Regions from separate parts of the Pseudomonas sp. SDO5522_S412 genome, predicted to be linked through region 2. Evidence: predicted binding sites of a transcription regulator. Region 2 holds the regulator's gene; the other holds the start of a gene.
What was found. Region 2 encodes sigma-54, which starts transcription at its own class of promoters, with help from an activator protein. Its sites were predicted from a motif close to ANTGGCATNNANNTTGCTNT; they were not measured.
Positions count from the first base shown of each region.

Region 1: a site for sigma-54 is predicted at 3,276-3,295, ahead of glnK (P-II family nitrogen regulator). Genes of this name have one in related genera too.

Region 1 covers NZ_JBSVWQ010000084.1:5,119-17,012, reverse strand. The annotation lists gene ACW9I6_RS17825 (YifB family Mg chelatase-like AAA ATPase) at 1-415, opposite strand, end outside; gene ACW9I6_RS17820 (LysR family transcriptional regulator) at 513-1,421, opposite strand; gene cfa (cyclopropane fatty acyl phospholipid synthase) at 1,685-2,767, shown strand; gene ACW9I6_RS17810 (accessory factor UbiK family protein) at 2,820-3,080, opposite strand; gene glnK (P-II family nitrogen regulator) at 3,503-3,841, shown strand; gene ACW9I6_RS17800 (ammonium transporter) at 3,876-5,216, shown strand; gene ACW9I6_RS17795 (secondary thiamine-phosphate synthase enzyme YjbQ) at 5,426-5,851, shown strand; gene sutA (transcriptional regulator SutA) at 5,955-6,281, shown strand; gene ACW9I6_RS17785 (HAD family hydrolase) at 6,537-7,235, opposite strand; gene xerC (tyrosine recombinase XerC) at 7,232-8,131, opposite strand; gene ACW9I6_RS17775 (DUF484 family protein) at 8,134-8,850, opposite strand; gene dapF (diaminopimelate epimerase) at 8,864-9,694, opposite strand; gene lysA (diaminopimelate decarboxylase) at 9,699-10,946, opposite strand; gene lptM (LPS translocon maturation chaperone LptM) at 10,956-11,117, opposite strand; gene cyaY (iron donor protein CyaY) at 11,357-11,689, shown strand; gene ACW9I6_RS17750 (DUF1289 domain-containing protein) at 11,692-11,894, shown strand, end outside.
Region 2 covers NZ_JBSVWQ010000043.1:10,816-22,709, forward strand. The annotation lists gene lptA (lipopolysaccharide transport periplasmic protein LptA) at 1-271, shown strand, start outside; gene lptB (LPS export ABC transporter ATP-binding protein) at 271-996, shown strand; gene ACW9I6_RS12365 (RNA polymerase factor sigma-54) at 1,181-2,674, shown strand; gene hpf (ribosome hibernation-promoting factor, HPF/YfiA family) at 2,750-3,055, shown strand; gene ptsN (PTS IIA-like nitrogen regulatory protein PtsN) at 3,068-3,532, shown strand; gene rapZ (RNase adapter RapZ) at 3,535-4,392, shown strand; gene ACW9I6_RS12385 (HPr family phosphocarrier protein) at 4,409-4,681, shown strand; gene ACW9I6_RS12390 (SLAC1 anion channel family protein) at 4,702-5,703, opposite strand; gene ACW9I6_RS12395 (GlxA family transcriptional regulator) at 5,818-6,768, shown strand; gene ACW9I6_RS12400 (ZIP family metal transporter) at 6,782-7,675, opposite strand; gene ACW9I6_RS12405 (superoxide dismutase) at 7,707-8,318, opposite strand; gene ACW9I6_RS12410 (hypothetical protein) at 8,320-8,763, opposite strand; gene ACW9I6_RS12415 (class II fumarate hydratase) at 8,791-10,173, opposite strand; gene ACW9I6_RS12420 (FagA protein) at 10,428-10,823, opposite strand; gene pmbA (metalloprotease PmbA) at 10,973-11,894, opposite strand, start outside.

The sequences.
Region 1 (11,894 bases), on a different contig from region 2:
GCACGATCAAGGTGCGCCCGACCTTGCGCGCCGCCAGGGCTGCCGGCAACACACCTTTCACCGGCCGCACCTCGCCGGACAGCGCCAGCTCGCCCAGGCATTCCACGTTATCGAGGGTCAGCGCCGGTACCTGCACGCTGGCGGCGAGAATCCCCAGGGCAATCGCCAAATCAAAACGCCCGCCGTCCTTGGGCAGGTCGGCGGGCGCGAGGTTGAGGGTGATGCGGCGGGACGGGTATTGCAGCGCAGAATTGAGAATGGCGCTGCGCACGCGGTCTTTGCTTTCCTTGACGGCGGTTTCCGGCAGGCCCACCAGCGTCAGCGACGGCAAGCCGTTGGCCATGTGCACCTCGACAGTGACGGCGGGCGCTTCGACGCCTATCTGGGCGCGACTATGGACGATTGCGAGGGACATGCTGGTTCCTTGAAATGAGTGGCCGCTTCCTGCGGTTTTTCAAGGGTAGTCGAATGATGGCGGCGCGCGGCGGCGAGGTTTTACAGAACGTATCGCGCTAACGGTCCGACGGCGGCACACACAAAAACTCCTTCGCCAACGTCAACCACGCCTGCGCCGCAAACGACAACTTGCACTGCCGCCGCCACGCCAGCATCAGTCGCCAGTTCAGGGCCGGCGACTGTATTTCCGCGATGCTGAACTGGCTCGCATCAAGGGTTTCGCAGAATGCCCGGGGCAGCAGGGTGATGCCCACGCCCAGTCGTACCAGGGAGGCGATAAAGTCCCATTGGCTGCTGCGGCCACTGATCCGCGGCTCAAAACCGGCTTGTGCACAGGCATCAAGTACGAATTGGTTCAGGGTGAAGGTGTCATCGTAAAAGATGAATTCGCAGGCTTGCAGTTCGCTCAACTCCACCGAGCTGCGGCCTTGCCAGGGCGAGTCATGGGGCGCGAGCAGGCACAGTGGCGATTCGAACAGGGGCATGGATTCGAATTCGGACCAGATATCCGCCACGCGCGGCGAGTCCAGGATGGTGCCGAACTCCAGCGTGCCCTGGCGCAGATCCTGGATGGTGATATTGCCGCCGCTTTCGAACAGTTTCAGTTCGATCTTCGGGTAACGGGCATGATACTCCGCAAAAATCGGCGCCAGTGCGAGGTGGGTGGAGGGCGAAAGCCCCATGCGCAGGGCGCCGCGCCCGACTTGCTGCAAGTCTTGCAGCTCTACCGTCATTTCATCGTGCAGCGCGATCATTTCCTTGGCGCGCTTGAGCACAATTTCCCCGGCGTCCGTCAGGGTGAAGCGTTTTCCCATGCGGTCGAGCAGCTTCAGGCCCAGGCTCGACTCCAATTGCTGCACCATCTTGCTGACTGTTGGCTGGGTCAGGTGCAGCTTCACAGCGGCTTTGGTAAAGCTCTGCTGGTCGACGACTTCTACGAAATAACGGAGCGCCCGGATGTCCATCTTGCATTCCAATTTTGCATGGTTTTCATAATATTAATTCATTATATCTTTAAAAAATGGCTGGATAAGATTTGTTACATCTGTTCCCAGCCAGCGCTTCCATGACGCCTTAAGGGCCTTGCCAGACGCTTCCATGGCCAGATTTCTCGCAGTGTATGAATCAAAGGCAACGCTATTTCTGGAGAGCAACTGTGCTTAACAAAACGCGTCATTCTTTTTCCGGTTCTGATGAGATGTCTCAGGGAGCGCGCTTCGTTAAGGAGTTGCTGGCGCAGGCGCAGATCGAGGTCAACGGGCCATCGGCTGCCGATATGCAACTGCACCACAGTGCCACATTTGATCTCGCCCTGGCCAAGGGCAATCTTGGCCTTGGCGAAGACTACATGGATGGCGGCTGGGACGCCGAGGCGCTGGATGAGTTTTTTTTCCGCCTCATGCGCTCCGGCGTGATCGACCAGGCCAACCCGGCCACCTTGTTGTTTCACGCGTTCAGCTCCCGCTGGCTGAACCTGCAAAACAAGAAACGCGCCTGGCAAGTCGGCGAAGCACATTACGACCTCGGCAATGACTTCTACGCACGCATGCTCGACTCGCGCATGACCTACACCTGTGGCTACTGGAAAGATGCCACCACCCTGGAGCAGGCGCAGTTCGCCAAGCTGGACCTGATCTGTAAAAAACTGGGGCTCAAGCCGGGCATGCGCGTGCTGGATATCGGCTGTGGCTGGGGCAGTTTCATGAGCCATGCGGCCGAGCACTATGGGGTCGAGTGTGTCGGCGTGACCATCTCCAAGGAGCAGGCGGAGTGGGGGCGGGCCAAGTATTCACATCTGCCGATCGAGTTTCGTCTGCAGGACTATCGGGATATCGACGAGCAGTTCGACCATATCGCCAGTGTCGGCATGTTCGAGCATGTGGGGCGCAAGAACCATCGGGCGTATATGGAGGTCGCCAACCGCTGCCTGAAAGACGATGGGTTGTTCCTGCTACACACTATCGGCAAGAACCAACGCAACAGCACGCCGGATCCGTGGATCGACAAATACATCTTTCCCAACGGTGATTTGCCCTCGATCGGGCAGATCGGCGACGCCATGGACGGGTTATTTGTTGCCGAGGATTTGCACAACTTTGGCGCCGACTACGACAAGACGCTGATGGCCTGGTGTGAAAACTTCGAACTGGCGTGGCCGGATTTCGCAGACACCTTTGGCCAGCGCTTCTACCGGATGTGGCGCTATTACCTGCTGTCGTGTGCAGGGGCGTTTCGCGCGCGGGATATCCAGCTGTGGCAGTGGGTATTGTCGAAGAAGGGGGTTGTCGGCGGGTATCAGCGGGTGAGCTGAGGGTTGCAACGGTTTAACGGGGACAGGTGAAACCTGCCCCGGTTGGGCCGGCTTATTCGGCGGCAGGCGTCAATCGCGCTTCCAGCTCCGCCACCTTGGCCTCAAGGCTTTCCAACCGCGCCCGAGTGCGCGCCAGCACCACCATCTGGCTATCAAACTCTTCCCGGCTTACCAGGTCCAGCTTGCTGAAACCGCTTTGCAGCAGTGCCTTGAACTGGCTTTCAATTTCATTGCGTGGCAGCGGCGTGTCGCTGCTGAACAGGCGGGAGGCGTGGCCGCTCAGGGCGTCGAGGAGGTCTTTGGGCGCGAGCATGGGAAATAGTCCGGAAAATCTGTTGGCCGGCAGTGTATCACGCAGCGTCTATAGTCTTTTCCAGCCCCTGCGGCGCACGCTTTTCGCGCATGAGGACGGGCGGTCGCGCACCGTTTTCGTGCGTATCTTCGCTGTCGTGGCGCCCGGTAGGTGGGCACAGGCGAACAAAGGACTGATTTCAGTGATTTTTACGGAGCTGGCAAGCTTTCTGCTTAGACGATCATGACCCATGCACTGATGCAGTCGCTGTGACGATGCAGTGCGCCGACGGACCAGCGGTACATGTTTCGTCACCAGTGGTTAGCGAGCGTCGCAATGGCAAATGCCAGGGCGACGAAGCGTTACAAAGCCAGGCACTGCGCTTAGACTTGAGACGGGTTTGTTTTCCTGGGGCAAGTCCACCAATTCGGGAGAGAGTTTTCATGAAGCTAGTCACTGCCATCATCAAGCCGTTCAAGTTGGACGATGTACGCGAGTCACTGTCCGAGATCGGCGTGCAGGGCATTACCGTTACTGAGGTCAAAGGCTTCGGTCGGCAGAAGGGTCACACCGAGCTGTATCGCGGCGCGGAATACGTGGTCGATTTCCTGCCAAAGGTGAAGATTGATGTCGCCATTGACGACAAGGATCTTGACCGGGTTATCGAGGCGATAACCAAGGCCGCCAACACCGGCAAGATCGGTGACGGCAAGATCTTCGTGGTCAATCTGGAACAGGCTATTCGCATCCGTACCGGCGAAACCGATACCGACGCAATCTAAGCCGCCAAACCCCAACGCCCCAGGAGAAAACAATATGACTCTGCGTAAATTCGCAGGGCTAGGAGCCCTGTTGTCCCTCGTAATGCCGGCCCTGGCCATGGCGGCGGACCCAGTACCTGCTCCAGTCCTCAATTCCGGCGACACCGCGTGGATGCTCACGTCCACCGCGCTGGTGCTGTTCATGACCATTCCAGGCCTCGCGCTGTTCTACGGCGGCATGGTTCGCTCGAAAAACATTCTTTCCGTGATGATGCAGTGCTTCGCCATCACCGGCCTGATCACCATCCTGTGGTTCGTGTACGGCTACAGCATGGCGTTCGACACCACCGGTATGGAAGCAGGCGTCGTCAACCTCAACTCGTTTGTGGGTGGCTTGTCCAAACTGTTCCTCTCGGGTGTGACCCCGGCCAGCATCACCGGCCCGGCGGCGTTGTTCCCTGAGGCCGTGTTCGTGACCTTCCAGATGACCTTCGCGATCATCACCCCGGCGCTGATCGTCGGTGCATTCGCCGAGCGGATGAAGTTCTCCGCGATGCTGATCTTCATGGGCGTCTGGTTCACCCTGGTCTACGCACCGATTGCCCACATGGTGTGGGGCGGTCCGGGTTCGTTGCTGGGCGACTGGGGCGTGCTCGACTTCGCAGGCGGCACCGTGGTGCACATCAACGCCGGTGTGGCCGGCCTGGTAGCGTGCCTGGTACTCGGCAAGCGTAAAGGCTTCCCAACCACCCCAATGGCCCCGCACAACCTCGGTTACACCCTGGTGGGCGCGGCCATGCTGTGGGTCGGCTGGTTCGGCTTCAACGCCGGCTCCGCTGCTGCGGCCAACGGCACTGCCGGCATGGCGATGCTGGTGACCCAGATCGCTACCGCTGCTGCGGCCCTGGGCTGGATGTTCGCCGAGTGGGTCACCCACGGCAAACCGAGCGCACTGGGCATCGCCTCGGGTGTGGTTGCGGGCCTGGTGGCAATCACCCCAGCCGCTGGCACCGTGGGCCCGATGGGTGCCCTGGTGATCGGCCTGGCTGCCGGTGTGGTGTGCTTCTTCTGCGCCACTACCCTGAAACGCAAACTGGGCTACGACGACTCCCTGGACGCCTTCGGCGTGCACGGTATCGGCGGTATCCTCGGCGCGATCCTGACCGGCGTGTTCGCGGCACCGGCGATGGGCGGCTTCAACGCCACTACCACTGATATCGCGGCTCAAGTCTGGATCCAGTGCAAAGGCGTCGGCTTCACCGTCATCTACACCGCTATCGTGACGTACATCATCCTCAAGGTGCTGGACGTGGTGATGGGCCTGCGGGTGACCGAAGAAGAAGAGGCGGTTGGCCTCGATCTGGCGCAACACAACGAGCGCGGCTACAACTTGTAAGTACGCGAAAAAAAGATGCCCGGCTTGCCGGGCATTTTTTTGCCTTGGGTTTGTCTGTGGCTAAAGGTGTATGGGTTTTTTTGCGACTTTGTGATGGGATCCGCACTGCACTTTTCAGTGTGCGAATGTCTTACAGGCATGTAGGCGTATTCGGCACTTTGTTTTTTCCCTGAGCGCGCTAGAATGCGCGCCGATAGGCGGAGAACTGTATGTGGCAACAGACCCTGATAACCCTGCGGGCCAAGCCCCGGGGCTTTCATCTGGTGACGGACGAGTTGCTCGCCGGCCTGCCTGAATTGAAGGCCTGTCGGGTGGGACTGTTGCATTTGTGGCTGCAGCACACCTCGGCCTCGTTGACGGTCAACGAGAATGCCGACCCGGCGGTTCGCCGTGACTTCGAGCGTTTTTTCAATGCGCTGGTGCCGCAAGGCACGGCGGGATATGAACACAACGACGAGGGTCCGGATGATCTGCCGGCGCACTTCAAGGCCAGTCTGCTGGGCTGTCAGCTGAGTTTGCCGGTAAGGGCCGGCCGCTTGGCGATGGGGACCTGGCAAGGTGTTTATCTGGGCGAGCACCGTGATCATGGCGGTGCTCGTAAAGTCCTCGCCACCTTGCACGGTGATGGGGCATAAGCCACTGGTTAACCGGTGGATGTTGATTTTTTTCCGGCGGCCGTCGACAGGCGGCGAAGCTGGGCTATAACTAATCTGCTTTTCGCAAGTCATGAGGTAGAACATGAGCGACGATGATCTGGAAAACGACGACCTCGAAGTAGGCGACGACGACGAAACCGAGGAAGGTCTTGAGGCGGCTGCCGAAGACGTGGCTGACGACGACGGTGGCGACGATGCACCGGTCCCGGCAGCCAAGGGCAAGGCCAAGGCTGCAGTGTCGGTTGACGAGTTGCCGAGCGTAGAAGCCAAGAACAAAGAGCGCGATGCGCTGGCCCGGGCGATGGAAGAATTCCTCGCCAAAGGCGGCAAAGTGCAGGAAGTCGAGGCTAACGTGGTGGCAGATCCACCGAAGAAGCCGGATAACAAGTACGGCAGCCGGCCTATCTAAGGCCTGCTGTTTGCTTGCTGAAAAAGCCCGCCGTCGCTGCGGGCTTTTTCATGGGCGCTACAAAATGGTCAGGGCCAACACCCATCCAAGGATGAAGAGCGTGTGTGGCGAGGGAGCTTGCTCCCGTTGGGGCGCGAAGCGGCCCCTGGTTGGGTCGATGCGGTCTTTCAGAAAGGCCGTCGTGGCTGGTTCAGGGGCCGCTTCGCAGCCCAGCGGGAGCAAGCTCCCTCGCCACAAAAGCCCTTCATCATCAGGTTATGCGTTCCAGCGGGCTAGCACGTCGGGTAGCTCGGTCAGGCTGCGAATCTCGGCATCCGGCAATTTCTCGGCCTCCCAGGCATTGCCTGCCGGGTTGAACCACACCGCCCGCAGTCCCGCCTGTTGCGCCCCGGCAATGTCATCCCCGGGATGATCCCCGACGTGCACCGCCGCGCCCGGCTCAACGCCGCCGCGCTGCAAGGCCTCCTGGAATAACCGCGCATCCGGCTTGGCGATACCAATGTCTTCAGCCCGCAGCGCAAAGTGGAAGTAATCCGCCAGCCCCACACGTTGCACATCGGCATTACCGTTGGTAATCACCCCCAGTAGATAGTCGCGGCGCAGTGCTTGCAGCATCGGTTCCGCTTCGGGGAATACGGTGAGTTGATGCCGGGCATGGATGAACGCTTCAAAGCACACATCCGCCATCTGCGCCGCTTCCGGCAACGGGTACCCGGCTTCCTCGAAGGCGTATTGCAGCACCTTGTGACGCAACACGCTGATGCGATATTTCAGCTCGGGATGACGCTCCAGCACCTGCTGGCGCAGGCTGCCAAACTTCTCCAGGGGCAAGTCGCCCACCTTGGTGGCGTGGGTCGCCAGCCACTCGCGCATCGATGCCTCGGCGCTGATGATGACCGGCACGTTATCCCAGAGCGTATCGTCCAGGTCGAAGGTGATCAGCTTGATGCTCATGAGTCACTGCCCTTAATGCGTTTGGCCCGTGGATGGGCGCTGTCGTACACCGTTGCCAGGTGCTGGAAGTCCAGGTGGGTGTAGATCTGGGTGGTCTTGATGTCGGAGTGGCCCAGCAGTTCCTGCACCGCACGCAGGTCCTGGGAGGACTCCAGCAAGTGGCTGGCAAAGGAGTGCCGGAGCATGTGCGGGTGCAGGTTCTGCCCCAGCTCGCGCTCGCCGGCGGCCTTGACCCGCACTTGTATGGCCCGGGGCCCGAGACGCCGGCCTTGCTGGCTGATAAACACCGCGTCGTCCGCCGGGTTGGCCAGGGCGCGCAGGGGCAGCCACAGCAGCAAGGCTTCGCGGGCCTTCTTGCCCACGGGTAATACGCGGGTCTTGCTGCCTTTGCCGAGCACCTGCACCAGGCCATCCGCCAGGTCCAGTTGATCGAGGTTAAGCCCGGTCAGCTCCGACAGGCGCAGGCCCGAGGAGTAGAAGAGTTCGAGGATTGCCTGGTCGCGATGGGCCAGGAAGTCGTCCTCCACGGCGCCATCGAGCAATTGCAGGGCGCGATCCGTGTCGAGGGTCTTGGGCAGGCGGCGTTCGCCCTTGGGCGGCGCCAGGCCGTTGGCCGGGTCGTGGTCGCACAGGCCTTCGCGGTTCAGGTAGTGATAGAGGCCGCGTACCGCCGACAGCAGGCGCGCCAGGCTGCGGGAGGATTGGCCTTGCTGGTGCAGGCGGGCGATCAGGCTGCGCAGACCCTGGATGTCCAGGGCCTTCCAGCTGCCGATGTGTTGTTTCTCGCAGAACGCCAGGACCTTGTTCAAGTCCCGCCGGTAGGCTTCCAGGGTATGCGGCGACACCTGGCGCTCGCTGCGCAGGTGAGCGCAGTAGGCGTCCAGTTGTCGTTCCATGGCTAGCGCACCGCGCGCAATGCGCTGGTGAAGCGTGGCAGGACGCGGCCCAGCACTTCGGCGATGTAGCTCAGGAACAGCGTGCCCACCGAGCTTTTGTAATGCTGTGGATCACGGCTGGCGATGGCCAGCACGCCATGCAAACCTTGATGACTGAGGGCAACCACGGCGGTGGAGCCGATCTGCTGGCGCTGCTCGGCGCCAAACAGGAAGTCCAGTTCATGCTCGCGCAAGGTGCCGCTGATGGTCTTGCCTTCGGACAGCAGGCCGCCAATCGCGGTCTGGGCATCGCTGCCGCTGACCCAGCGACCCACCGGCATCGGGTTGTCGCTGAACAGGATCAGGCTGACAAAGGGCACCTGGAAATCCTGGCGCAGGCTGTCTTCGACGGCGATCACCGCTTCTTCCAGGCTGGCGGCGTCCATCAGGGTCAGGACCAGGCGGCGAGTCTTGTCGAACAGGCGGTCGTTGTCGCGGGCCACATCCATCAGCTGCGAGAGCCGATGGCGCATTTCGATATTGCGCTCGCGCAGGATCTTCATCTGCCGCTCCACCAGCGACACGGTATCGCCGCGCTGGTGGGGAATACGCAGGGCCGGCAGCAGTTCTTCGTGTTCGACGAAGAAGTCCGGGTTAGCCTCCAGATACGCCGCAACGGCTGCGGCCTCCAGACTTTCGCTTGGGGATGCTTGCGCGGGTACTTGAGGCTTATCAGTCATTAGATTTGCTCACTCATAGACGGACCTGTCCTTCGTAGACGCGGGTGGCCGGGCCGGTCATTTTCACCGGTTGGCCGGGGCCTGCCCATTCGATGGACAGGCGTCCACCGGGCAGGTCGATCAGCAGCGGCGAATCCATCCACCCCTGGCTGATCGCGGCTACGGCAGCGGCGCAGGCGCCGGTACCGCAAGCCTGGGTTTCGCCGGCCCCGCGTTCCCAGACGCGCAACTGCGCACGGGAACGGTCGATGACCTGCAGGAAGCCCACATTGACCCGCGCGGGAAAGCGCGGATGGTTTTCGATCTTCGGCCCCAGTTCATGCACCGGCGCGTTGTTGATGTCATCCACCCGCAGCACGGCATGGGGGTTGCCCATGGACACGGCGGCCAGGTTGACGGTCTTGCCGTCCACGTCCACCGGGTAGCTCAGGGCTTGCTCGGTGGCCTGGAACGGAATGTCCGCCGGCACCAGCCGTGGCGCGCCCATGTTGACGCCGATCTGGCCGTCGCTGCGAATATCCAGCTCGATGATGCCGCTTTTGGTCTCGACGCGAATCTGCCGCTTGGCGGTCAGGCGCTTGTCCAGGACAAAACGGGCGAAACAGCGGGCACCATTGCCGCACTGTTCCACTTCGGAGCCATCGGAGTTGAAGATCCGGTAACGGAAATCCACTTCCGGGTTACTCGGCGCTTCCACCAGCAACAATTGGTCGAAGCCGACACCGGTGTGCCGGTCGCCCCACAGCTTGGCGTGCTTGGGCAGGATGTGCGCGTGCTGGCTGACCAGGTCGAGGACCATGAAGTCATTGCCCAGCCCGTGCATCTTGGTAAAACGCAGCAACATGACCTTACTCCGGCAGCAGGCTTTCGCCAGCAAACAACTCGGCTACCGTCTCGCGGCGACGCACTTCAAACGCTTGATCACCGTCCACCAGCACCTCGGCGGTACGCCCGCGGGTGTTGTAGTTGGAGCTCATGACAAACCCATAGGCACCGGCCGAATGCACGGCCAGCAGGTCGCCTTCTTCCAGGGCCAGCTGACGTTCCTTGGCCAGGAAGTCGCCGGTCTCGCAGATCGGGCCGACGATATCGTAGCTGCGGCCTTCGCCTGCGCGTGGCTTGACGGCCGTCACATTCATCCAGGCCTGGTACAGCGCCGGACGGATCAGGTCGTTCATCGCCGCGTCGACGATGGCGAAATCCTTGTGCTCGGTGTGCTTGAGGTACTCGACCTGGGTCAGCAGCAGGCCGGCGTTGGCGACGATGTAGCGGCCCGGCTCGAACATCAGCGTCAGGTCGCGGCCTTCGAGGCGCTCGCGCACGGCCTTGATGTAGTCGGACACCAGCGGCGGCTCTTCATCGCGATAACGCACACCCACGCCGCCACCGAGGTCGATGTGGTGCAGGTAGATGCCGCACTCGCCGAGGCGGTCGACCAGCGCCAGCAGGCGGTCGAGGGCGTCGAGGAACGGTGGCAGGCTGGTCAGTTGCGAGCCGATATGGCAGTCGACACCCAAGACTTCCAGGTTCGGCAACTGCGCGGCGCGGATGTACACGTCCTCGGCGTCGGCAATGGCGATGCCGAACTTGTTCTCTTTGAGACCGGTGGAAATGTACGGGTGAGTGCCGGCGTCGACGTCCGGGTTGACGCGCAGGGAGATCGGCGCGCGAACGCCCATCTCGGCGGCCACCACTTGCAGGCGCTCCAGCTCGTCGGTGGATTCGACGTTGAAGCAGTGCACGCCAACTTCCAGGGCGCGGCGCATGTCTTCGCGGCTCTTGCCGACACCGGAGAACACAATTTTGTCAGCCTTGCCGCCGGCGGCCAGTACACGCTCAAGCTCGCCCCGGGACACGATGTCGAAACCGGCGCCCAGGCGCGCCAGGACATTGAGTACACCCAGGTTGGAGTTGGCTTTTACGGCGAAGCACACCAGGCTCGGCGTGCCTTCCAGCGCATCGGCAAAGGAGCGGTATTGCGCTTCGATGTGGGCACGGGAGTACACGTAGGTCGGGGTACCAAAGCGCTCGGCGATGGCGGACAGCGCGACACCTTCCGCGAACAGCTCGCCGTCCCGGTAGTTAAAAGCGTCCATGATGTTCCCTTAGTAGGTGTCGTGCTTGTGCGCTTTGGTTTGCGACGATTGCGCCTGTTCATTCGGGTCTTTGCTGTCATCGGGCAGATACAGCGGGCCTTTTTGACCACAGGCACTAACGAGGCAAGCGACCGCGACGAGCGCAGCAAGGGAAGAGATCAGGCGCTTCATGGCGAAATCCTTGAATATGCATTAATTGCGCCCGAGTATACCGACCACCCGCCGGATTGCCTATGCGCCGAAATACCCGTCCGGCGGGGCTTTGCCGAGTTCGTCGCGATTGTGCTTACACCAATCGAGGATAATTCACACGGCTGTGGGTAATGAAATCGGTATCCTTTGCAATCATGATGGCGCGTCCGTATTGTGCGGCGCTTGAGCGAGACCAGACACTTTTCGAGGTTCCCACAATGAGTTTGACCGAAGCCCGTTTTCACGACCTGGTGGATGCGACCCAGCAAGCGCTGGAGGATATTTTCGACGACAGCGGTCTGGATGTGGACCTGGAGAACTCGGCCGGTGTGCTCACCGTCAAGTTTGAAAATGGCACCCAATTGATTTTCAGCCGCCAGGAGCCCCTGCGTCAGCTATGGCTGGCGGCGCGTTCCGGTGGTTTTCACTTCGATTACGATGAAGAAGAAAAACGCTGGACCCACGACACCACCGATGAGCTGCTGAGCGAAATGCTCGCGCGCCTCACCCAGGAACAAGCCGGCGTCGAGCTGGACTTCGACGAGATCTGATCGTGACGCAGCCCGTTCCCGTACGCCCGCCCAAGCCGCTGTTCAGCAATGTCAGCCCGGCGGTGCCGTCACCTTGTATCAGTTTATGTCGGCTGGATGAGCACAAAGTCTGCCTCGGTTGCTTCCGCCATGTGGAAGACATCCGCGAATGGCGCTCCGCCGACGATGCGCGACGCCGCGTGATCGTCGCCCAGGCCGAGCAGCG
Region 2 (11,894 bases):
GCCGGTCAAAGGCTATGGCAAGACGATCCAGTACCACGCCCAGCAAAACCGCATCGTGCTGATCGACCAGGCCCGGGTCATCAATGACGGCAACACCACCGACGGCGAAAAAATCGTCTACGACACGGTGAAGCAGATCGCCCAGGCCGGCCGTGCTACCGGCTCGAAAATCAGCACGCCGAAGCCGCGTATCGACATGGTTATCCAGCCGAAGCAGAAACCGGGCGCAGCCCAGCCGGCGCCGAAACCCGACGCGAAGAAGGCGAATTAATGGCAACCCTGAAAGCCCAGCATCTGGCCAAGGCTTATAAAAGCCGTCAGGTCGTGCGTGACGTCAGCCTGTCGATCGACAGCGGCCAGATCGTCGGTTTGCTCGGCCCCAACGGTGCCGGCAAGACCACCTGCTTCTACATGATCGTCGGCCTGGTGCAGGCCGATCAAGGCCGCGTCCTGATCGACGACCTGGACGTAAGCCACCAGCCTATGCACGGCCGTGCGCAAGCGGGTATCGGCTATCTTCCCCAGGAAGCATCGATCTTCCGCAAACTGTCGGTTTCCGACAACATCATGGCCATCCTCGAGACCCGCAAGGAACTCGACCGCGCCGGGCGCAAGAAAGAGCTGGAAAGCCTGCTGCAGGAATTCCACATCAACCACATTCGCGACAACCTCGGCATGAGCCTTTCCGGCGGCGAGCGTCGTCGTGTGGAAATCGCCCGCGCGCTGGCCACGGCGCCCAAGTTCATCCTGCTGGACGAACCTTTCGCCGGTGTCGACCCGATCTCGGTCGGCGACATCAAGCAGATCATCCATCATCTCAAGGCCAAGGGCATCGGTGTATTGATCACCGACCACAACGTCCGTGAGACACTCGATATCTGCGAAACCGCCTACATCGTCAACGATGGACAGCTGATTGCCGAAGGTGACTCTGCCACTATCCTGGCCAACGAACTGGTCAAGGAAGTGTATCTGGGTCACGAGTTCCGCCTGTAAACACGGTGGTATCAGGCCATTCGCCATGGAGCGCGGTAGTCAATAAAAACCTCAGTATTTTTATTGTTACCGCGCTCTAGGCAAAGCCCCCGATATCAGGCATATAATTTGCTTATGTTTGGCGCTCACGCGCCCTGTCGTGGATGGCGCATTGCGCCGGCGAATAAGGTGTTAAGCCCCTGCCATGAAACCATCGCTAGTCCTGAGAATGGGCCAGCAGCTGACGATGACACCGCAGCTGCAACAGGCCATCCGCCTGCTCCAATTGTCGACCCTGGACCTGCAACAGGAAATCCAGGAGGCCCTGGAGTCCAATCCGATGCTCGAACGCCAGGAAGAAGGCGACGACTTCGATAATGCAGACCCGCTGGCCGACAACATCGAGCAAAAGCCCAACCCCGACGTACAGGAACCCTCCTACCAGGAAACCGCCCCCACGGTGGATAACCTTGAGGAAGGCGAATGGAACGAACGCATTCCCAACGAACTTCCCGTGGATACCGCCTGGGAAGACGTCTACCAGACCAGCGCCAGCAGCCTGCCCAGCAACGATGACGACGAGTGGGACTTCACCACCCGCACATCAGCCGGCGAGAGCCTGCAGAGCCATTTGCTCTGGCAACTGAACCTGGCACCGATGTCCGATACCGATCGCCTGATCGCCGTGACCCTGATCGATTGCATCAACAACCAGGGCTACCTGGACGAGACCCTTGAGGAGATCCTCGAGGCGTTCGACCCGGAACTGGACATCGAACTGGACGAAATCGAAGCCGTCCTGCACCGCATCCAGCAATTCGAGCCGGCCGGCATCGGCGCCCGCAACCTCAGCGAGTGCCTGCTGCTGCAACTGCGCCAATTGCCGGCCAAGACGCCTTGGCTGAGCGAAGCGCAGCGCCTGGTCACCGACTACATCGACCTGCTGGGCAGCCGCGACTACAGCCAGCTGATGCGCCGCATGAAGCTCAAGGAAGATGATCTGCGCCAGATCATCGAGCTGGTGCAGAGCCTCAACCCACGCCCGGGCTCGCAGATCGAGTCCAGCGAAGCCGAATATGTCGTGCCCGACGTGATTGTGCGCAAGGACAACGAACGCTGGCTGGTGGAGCTGAACCAGGAATCGGTGCCGCGCCTGCGGGTCAATCCGCAATACGCAGGTTTTGTGCGCCGCGCCGACACCAGCGCCGATAACACCTTCATGCGTAACCAACTGCAGGAAGCCCGCTGGTTCATCAAGAGCCTGCAAAGCCGCAACGAAACCCTGATGAAAGTCGCCACCCAGATCGTCGAGCACCAGCGCGGCTTCCTGGAATACGGCGATGAAGCGATGAAGCCGCTGGTACTGCACGACATCGCCGAGGCGGTGGGCATGCACGAATCAACGATTTCCCGGGTGACCACGCAAAAATTCATGCATACCCCACGGGGTATATATGAGCTGAAATACTTTTTCTCCAGCCACGTCAGCACCTCCGAAGGCGGCGAATGCTCGTCCACGGCGATCCGCGCGATCATCAAAAAACTGGTTGCCGCGGAAAATCAGAAAAAGCCGTTGAGTGACAGCAAGATCGCTGGTTTACTGGAGGCACAAGGCATTCAGGTCGCCCGTCGAACCGTCGCCAAGTACCGCGAGTCCCTAGGGATCGCGCCTTCCAGCGAGCGTAAGCGTTTGATGTGACGGGCGGGCCATAGCGTTCCAGTGGCGGGTATTCCTACCCGCCGCTTTATGCACTGGCAACGAAGGAGAAGCTGTATGCAAGTCAACATCAGTGGACACCATGTAGAAGTCACCCCTCCATTGCGCGAATACGTCGAGCTGAAGCTGAAGAAGCTTGAGGGCCATTTCGACAAGATCACCAACGTGCAGGTCATCATGAAGGTCGACAAGCTTCAGCAGAAAATCGAAGCGACACTTCAGATACCCGGTGGCGAAGTGGTCGCCAATGCCGAACATGAAGACATGTATGCATCAATCGACTTGCTCACAGACAAGCTTGACCGCCAACTTAAAAAGCATAAGGAAAAGCAGCAGAGCCTTCTTCAAGGCACTGGCCGCTAACACTCCCCACCCATGATCCGACTTGAAACCATCCTGACCCCCGGCCGTTCCCTCGTGAACGTGCCGGGCGGCAGTAAAAAGCGCGCCCTCGAACAAATTGCCAACCTGATCGGCCGCGAAGTGCCCGAACTGGATACGCAAGCTGTGTACGAGGCCCTGATCGCCCGTGAAAAGCTCGGCTCCACCGGCTTTGGCAACGGCATCGCCATTCCTCACTGCCGCCTGCAAGGCTGTGAGTCTCCAGTCAGCGCCCTGCTGCACCTGGACGCCCCTATCGATTTCGACGCCATCGACGGCGCGCCGGTCGACCTGCTGTTCGTACTGCTGGTCCCGCAAGCTGCCACCGATGCGCACCTGGAGCTGCTTCGGCAGATCGCCAGCATGCTCGACCGCAAGGACGTACGCGACAAACTGCGTAGTGCCTCAAGCAATGAGGCGCTCTACCAGGTTGTCCTGGATGAACAAAACGGGCATTAATCATGCGTTTGATCATCGTCAGCGGCCGTTCCGGCTCAGGTAAAAGCACGGCCCTCAATGTTCTTGAGGACAACGGCTTCTATTGCATCGACAACCTGCCCGCCGGCCTGCTACCGGAACTGGCGGAACGCGCGCTGATTCATACCGAGCTGGCGCAACCGCTGGTCGCCGTGTCGATCGACGCCCGCAACCTGCCCAGCCACCTCACACGCTTTCCTGAACTGCTCGAAGAAGTGCGGGCCAAGCACATCCATTGCGATGTGCTGTACCTGGACGCCGACGAAGAGACCCTGCTCAAGCGCTTCTCCGAAACCCGTCGCCGCCACCCGTTGAGCAGCCCTCATCGCTCCCTGGCCGAAGCCATCGAGGACGAGACCAAACTGCTGGGGCCGATCATTGACCTGGCCGACCTCAAGATCAACACCACCAGCCTGAACCTGTATCAACTGCGGGATGCGATCAAGCTGCGTCTGCTGAACCAGCCGGAGCCAGGCACGGCGTTCCTTGTCGAGTCGTTCGGTTTCAAGCGCGGCATGCCGGTGGATGCCGACCTGGTGTTCGATGTGCGCTGCCTGCCCAACCCGTACTGGAAGCCGGAACTGCGCGATCAGTCGGGGCTGGACCAACCTGTGGCCGAGTACCTGGCGGCGCAACCGGATGTCGAGGAAATGTACCAGGACATCTCCAGCTACCTGCTCAAATGGCTGCCGCGTTTTGCGGCCAGCAATCGGGCTTATGTCACCATCGCCATTGGCTGCACCGGCGGCCACCACCGATCCGTCTACCTGACCGAACGCCTGGGCAAGGTGCTGCAACAAACCCTCAAGAACGTCCAGGTTCGCCACCGCGACCTCAGCTGAAAGGAACACCCCCGCGATGCCCGCTCTGGAAATTGAAATCATCAACAAGCTGGGCCTGCACGCCCGGGCCTCGGCCAAGTTCGTCGGCGTCGCCGGGCAGTTCCCTTGCCAGATCCGCGCCGGGCGCACCCCGGAATCCATGGTCGACGGCAAAAGCATCATGGCCATGATGATGCTGGCTGCGGGCAAGGGCACGAAGATTCATTTGAAGACCGAAGGCGAGCAAGAGCAGGAAGCGATGGATGCCCTGGTAGCGTTGATCAATAATTTCTTTGATGAGGGCGAGTAGGTAATCGCCCCTCCCCTGCGTCAGTTGGACAGCAGTTTGCCGTTGAACAGAATCTTCAACGTCTTGACCGTCAGTACGGCCAGGGCGATCGTCAGGAAAGCCAGGATCAGATAGGCAATCGCTTCCAGGATCACGCCTCCTTTGGCATCGGCATATTTCAACGCAGCGTTGCTCAATGCCGCAATCGGAAAGCTGATTGCCCACCAGGCAGGAGAAAAAGGCGCGGCCTGACGGAATACTTTGAATGCCAGCACCCCAAACAGGAACAGGCCAAAGTAGAAGAGCACGCTGGCAAAGTAGTCGACGCTGCCAAAGAAGTTGGTGTAAGCCAGAAAGCCGACTTCAAAGGGGGCGATAAGTATCATCAGCGAAGGTGTCATACCTTTGGCCATCACCGGCTCGTGAACCAGACGTGAAAAAATTCGCGTGAAGAACACCAGCGCAATCACACTCCCTACCGCCATCGCGAACAGATTGAACTCGTATGCCCACGCCATGGGCATGTGGGCACCTGTCACCGCGATGTCGAGCGCCGCCACCCCCGGGATCAGCCAGGCAGGCACCGCATATTGCGACTCCTGATTACCGGACAACAGTCGCGAGAGCACAATTGCCGCCAGGATCATGGTCAGCAGGCTACCCAACATCCAAAGCCCCTGGCTGATCAGGGTGCTAGCTGAGCCTACGACTGCCGAAAGCAGCAGCAACGCGATCGTCACCGTGCCAAAGAAATTTCCTGATATCGGGTGATTGAACTCGGCTTTGACCGCCGCAGGGTATTTAACCCATTTGGTGAGATACCCCGCCACCAGTGCGATAAACACCAGAATGGCAAACCCACCAATGACCGCTCCGATCATTTGCGCGTAAGCCACATATTCACTGGCAGACTGCCAGGCCAGGCTCAGGCCGGCCAACCCCATCACGGCGCCAAACAAATTGATGGGAAGATTCTTGATGGACCCCGACCGCTCGCTCGATTCGACAGCGAAGGGGGGAAGTGGCGCGTTACAGATGCTCATGCGGGTCTCCGGTTGACGATAAAGCACGTGACGGACAGTGTCGCCTACCTCCCCTCTGTCCTATAGTGTCGCTTAACGACGATTTCAGCCATTTCCACTACGGAGACCGACACCATGCGAATTGCCCTCCTGGCATTTCCCCGCGTGCAAATGCTGGATGTCGTGGGCCCTGCCGATGTGTTCGCTGAAGCGGCCAGGCAATTGGGTAATTCCCGTGCATACCGGATCTCGGTCATCGGTACCGTCGCCGGGCAGATCAAGGGAACCAATGGGCTTCGCCTGGCCACGGATGACTCCATCGAGACGTTCAAGGGGGCTATCGATACGCTGCTGATCGCTGGAAGCCCCAGCGTGAATGACGTGGCACACGACGCCCACCTGCGGGACTGGGTACGCTACCAGGCCACGCGCGTGCGGCGGATAGGCTCGGTTTGCAGTGGCGCTTTTGTGCTGGGGGCTGCTGGTTTGCTGGTCGGGCGACGCGTCACCACGCACTGGAATTCCAGTGCATTGCTGGCCAGGCAATACCCCGATGCCGTGGTCGAACCGGACAGCATTTTTATCCGCGACGGTAACCTGTACACCTCCGCCGGTGTGACGGCCGGTATGGATCTGGCGCTCGCGTTAGTCGAGGAGGACCACGGCCGTGATTTGGCGCTCAGTGTGGCCAGGGAAATGGTGATGTACTTCAAACGGCCGGGCGGCCAGTCACAGTTCAGCGCCCAACTGGCGGCACAGACCGCAGAGCGCACGAACATTCGCCAGATACAGACCTATATCGTCGACAACCTGGCCGAAGACCTGAGCGTGGCATTGCTGGCCCAACGCGCTGACATGAGCGAACGCAACTTTGCCCGGGTATTCAAGGCCGAGGGTGGATTTACCCCTGCCGAGTTCGTGGAGCTGGCACGTATCGACCAGGCACGGCGGCTGATCGAAGGCTCGAATGTCTCGCTCAAACGCCTGGCCGATCAGGTCGGCTATGCCAATGTTGATGGGTTCCGGCGCGCCTTCGTTCGCCGCCTGGGCGTTACCCCCAGCGACTACCGCAAGCGCTTCTTGTAGAAGCGCGACAGCCTCAGCCCAACGCCGTATCCATCACCATCATCAAGCAAAACCCGATACACAGCCCCAGGCTGGCGAGCTTGTCATGGCCATTGCGCCGCGACTCGGGAATGACTTCGTGAGTCACCACCAGCAGCATGGCCCCGGCCGCCAGCGCCAGCCCCAGCGGCAACAGCACCTGAGCCAGGCTCACCAGCCAGGCACACAGCACCGCAAACACCGGCTCCACCAGCCCTGACGCTGCGCCGATCAGGAACGCCTTGACCCGCGACATCCCTGCCCCGGCCAGCACCAACGCAATCACCAGTCCCTCCGGCACATCCTGCAAGGCAATACCCATGGCGAGGCTGTCGGCATCCGGCATGCCGCCGCCTGCCGAGACACCCACGGCCATGCCTTCGGGAATGTTGTGGGCAATGATGGCGAACACAAACAGCCAGATACGCGGCGGTATCACCGGATGATCCGGACTGCCCACCAGCATTTCCGGGCTCGCGCCGGAGACCTTGCGATCCACCAGATACAGCCCGAACGCGCCCAGCATGATGCCGAAACTGATCAATCCACTGGCGCCCCATGGCGTCAGCCCCAGGCTTTGGGCAGCCGCAATACCCGGCACGATCAGCGAAAACGCCGTAGCGGCCAACATCACCCCGGCACCGAAGCCGAGCAGCGTGTCGCTCACCGCCAATGGCATCCGGCGGATCACCAGTACCGGCACGGCACCCAGGGCGGTGCCGAGCGCGCAGATGGCCCCGCCCTGCAAGGCACGCAGGATGCGCGGTTCCAGGTCAAGCCAGGCCAGCCCTTGGGCCACCAGCAATGCAGTTCCTGCCAATAGCAGCAGCGAGCCAAACGCATAACGAAACATTCGCACGCTGCTGATCGCCAGTGTTTCAGTGCCCATAGTCGGCCTTAGATCTTGTTATAGAGGAGTTTCAGCCCAGCGCAGCCTGGTAGCGGCCGGCAACTTCCGGCCAGTTGATGACGCTGTAGAACGCATTGATGTATTCCGGACGACGGTTCTGGTACAGCAGGTAATAAGCGTGTTCCCAGACGTCCAGGCCGAGGATTGGCGTATTGCCGTTCATCAACGGGCTGTCCTGGTTGCCGCTGCTTTCCACCACCAGGGTCTTTTGCGGCGTCACGCTCAACCACGCCCAGCCGCTGCCGAAACGGGTCAAGGCAGCTTTGGTGAAGGCCTCTTTGAAGGCGTCGAAACCGCCCAACTGCTCGTCGATGGCGTCACCCAGCGCGCCGTCTGGCTTGCCGCCGCCCTTGGGCGACATGACAGCCCAGAACAACGAGTGGTTGGCGTGGCCGCCGCCCTGGTTGATCACCGCCGCCCGGAGTTTTTCCGGCAGTTGCTGGACGCTGGACACCAGTTTCTCCACCGGCCAAGCGGCAAACTCGGTGCCTTCGACGGCTGCGTTGAGGTTGTTGATGTAGGTCTGGTGGTGCTTGGTGTAGTGGATCTCCATGGTTTGCGCGTCGATATGCGGTTCAAGGGCATCGTAGGCGTAAGGCAAGGCCGGCAAGGTGTAGGACATATCAATGAGCTCCATAAAAAGGGCTGTTGCGGGTCGACGCATCCGATGGCGCCACGTTGCTGCCCAGCAGGCGGTGGGTACGTGGGTACTCACCGTGATCGCTGATGAAATTCAGCAGTTCGACGTAGGTCTTGCTGCTCTGGCGCAGGGCCGCTTCCCGCAATAGCGGGTTAAGACGGGTGTCTTGCATGGTCTGCAACAGGCGCTGGTGAATGGCGCAGAGGTATTCCGCGCTTTCTTCCGGCTGGTTCAGGCGCAAGTGCAGGTCGGCCAGGTTGTGATGGGAAATGACGCAAGCCGCCACCGCTTCGTCGGCATCCGCCCAGCGCTCAAACAACACTTGAGCCAGGGCCAGGGCTTGCAGGTAGGCCTCGCGGGCATCTACCAGCTCGCCCGCCATAAAGCAGCGATTGGCCCGTTCGATCGTGCGTTTCCAGTGCTCCATGGTGAGCCTCCAAAGCAGGGTCGGTGATTACACGCCGCCAGCCGTGAGCTTTTCCGGATCCAGCAGGATTTCCAGTTGGCTGCGGGGCAAGTCGGTATGTTCGAGCGCCACATCAATCACCGGACGGCCTTGTTGATAGGCCTTCTTGGCGATTTCGGCGGCCTTTTGGTAACCGATGATCGGGTTGAGTGCGGTCACCAGGATCGGATTGCGCGACAGCGCTTCCTTGAGCTTGGCTTCGTTGACCTTGAAGCTGGCGATGGCCTTGTCGGCCAGCAGGCGGCTGGAGTTGGCCAGCAACTCCAGGCTGCCGAGCAGGTTCTGGGCAATGATCGGCAGCATCACGTTGAGTTCGAAGTTGCCGGACTGGCCGGCGATGGTAATCACCGTGTCGTTGCCGATGACTTGTGCGGCAACCATGGCGGTGGCTTCCGGGATCACCGGGTTGACCTTGCCGGGCATGATCGAAGAGCCCGGCTGCAGGCCTTCCAGCTCGATTTCACCAAGGCCCGCCAATGGGCCGGAGTTCATCCAGCGCAGGTCGTTGGCGATTTTCATCAGGGACACGGCGGTGGTCTTGAGCTGCCCGGAGACCGCGACGGCCGTGTCCTGGGAGCCGATCAGCGCGAACAGGTTCTTGCCTGGGGTGAACTGGACGTGGGTCAGGCTGCTCAGTTGCTGGCTGAAGCGCGCTGCAAACTCCGGATGCGCATTGATCCCGGTGCCGACTGCAGTGCCACCCTGGGCCAGCGCCTGCAAGCTCGGCAGCAGGTCTTGCAGATGGCCGATATTGGCCTTGAGCTGCTGCGCCCAGCCATTGAGCACCTGGCTCATGCGCACCGGCATGGCGTCCATCAGATGCGTCCGACCGGTCTTGACGAAACGGTGCACCTCCTCGGCCTTGTGCTCGATCACCTGGACCAGGTGCAGCAGCGCCGGCAGGGTTTGCTCATGCAGCACCAGCGCCGCACTGACGTGAATGGTGGTCGGGATGATGTCATTGCTGCTCTGGCCGCAGTTGACGTGATCGTTAGGGTTGACCGGCTCGCCCAGCAAGCGGCTGGCGAGGGTCGCAATCACTTCGTTGGCGTTCATGTTGGAGCTGGTGCCGGAACCGGTCTGGAAGATATCCACCGGGAAATGCTGCATGAAATCGCCTTCCAGCAAGCCTTGGGCGGCATCAACGATGGCCTTGCCCTGGGCTTCGCTCAGTTGTTTCAGCTCGACGTTGGCTTTAGCGGCGGCAGCCTTGGCCAGGATCAACGCACGAATGAACTGCGCCGGCATGCGCTGGTGGCTGATGGGAAAGTTGTTCACCGCACGCTGGGTTTGTGCGCCATACAGGGCCTCGGCGGGCACTTGCAGTTCGCCCATGCTGTCGCGTTCGATACGGGTGTTAGGGTCGGCCATCACTTATTTCCTGTGTCGCGTTGAGGTCTGAAAGCGGGCCAGGCAAGGCGCAGTCCGCTGGTAATGGTTGTTCCCTTGCCAAGGACTGCAACGCAGCCTGGCCCGCTTTCAGACACAACCCGAAGGGCCGGGCCTGCAATTGCGCAGGGCTGCGTTGCTCGAAGCTCATTTGGAACGACCAAACCACGCTCCTCGCGCCTTGCCCTGCGCAATTGCAGGCCCGGCGCGACACAGGAAATAAGTGATGGTCGACCCTAATCATCGGAAGATCCTTGCACCAGGTCAGAAACAGAAATGGAAGGCAGCAATTCGCAGGTCGCCAATTGCCAGGCAAAGGTCTGCCAGCGCTTGAGGCGGCAGGCACAGTGGGAAAGTTTTTCTAGGTCGCGCAACGGGCGCCAGGCCTGGTCCAGGCACATGGACCGCCAGTGCCAGGGCAAGGCGATGTCGGAGGCGGTGTCCAGCAGCAGGCGGAATGAGGTTTCGCCGATGGTCCACGGGTGGGTCGCAGTGCAACAGGCGAGGTACCGGCCTTCGGCCAGGTAATGTTCGATCAGGCGGGGCTCGTCGGGAGCAAGGCCGCAACGAATCTGACGACTCATCCAACGCCAGCTTTCCAGGTAGGGATCCTCATGCAGGACAGAACTCATGATCCACACTCATTCGGTAATGATATTTATTATTAAATGATATTGAGAATCAAAACAAGAGCCTGAGGGAATCACCCGGAATTCCAGGCACAAAAAAAGGCGCGCCACCCAATGGGTGGCGCGCCTTCTTTATGGCGTCTGTCGGCGGATTAGCTGCCGGCGACGGTCATCTTTTCGATCAACACCGAACCGGTGCGGATGTTGCTGCGCAGTTCCAGGTCATTACCCACCGCGACAATCTGCTTGAACATGTCACGCATGTTGCCCGCGATGGTCACTTCCTGCACGGCGAACTGGATTTCGCCGTTTTCCACCCAGAAACCCGCCGCACCACGGGAGTAATCACCCGTGACCATATTCAGACCATGGCCCATCAACTCGGTGACCAGCAAGCCACGGCCCATGCGCCGCAACAGCGCCGCCTGGTCTTCATCGCCATGGGTGATGAACAGGTTGTGTACGCCACCGGAGTTGGCGGTGCTTGGCAGGCCGAGTTTGCGACCGGCGTAGGTGCCCAGCACATAGGACACCAGCTCACCGTTCTCGACGAACGGCTTGGCATAGGTGGCCAGGCCATCACCGTCAAACGACGAACTGCCCATGGCGCGCATCAGGTGCGGGCGCTCATCGATGGTCAGCCATTCCGGGAACAGCTTCTGGCCAATCGCGCCTTCCAGGAACGACGACTTGCGGTACAGGTTGCCGCCGGAAATCGCCCCAAGGAAACTGCCGAACAAACCACCGGCCAGTTCCGCCGAGAACAACACCGGCACTTCACAGGTCGGCACCGGGCGGGCGCCCAGGCGGCTGGCAGCACGCTGCGCGGCACGCTGGCCGATGAGTACCGGATCCATCAGCAATTCGCCCTGGCGGTTCACGTCGTACCAGTAATCACGCTGCATCTGGCCGTTGGCTTCGGCGATCATCACGCAACTCAGGCTGTGACGCGTCGAGGCATAACCACCGATAAAACCGTGGCTGTTGCCGTATACGCGGCAACCCTGATGAGTACTCAAGGTGGTGCCATCGGCGTTCTTGATCCGGCTGTCGGCATCGAATGCCGCCGCTTCA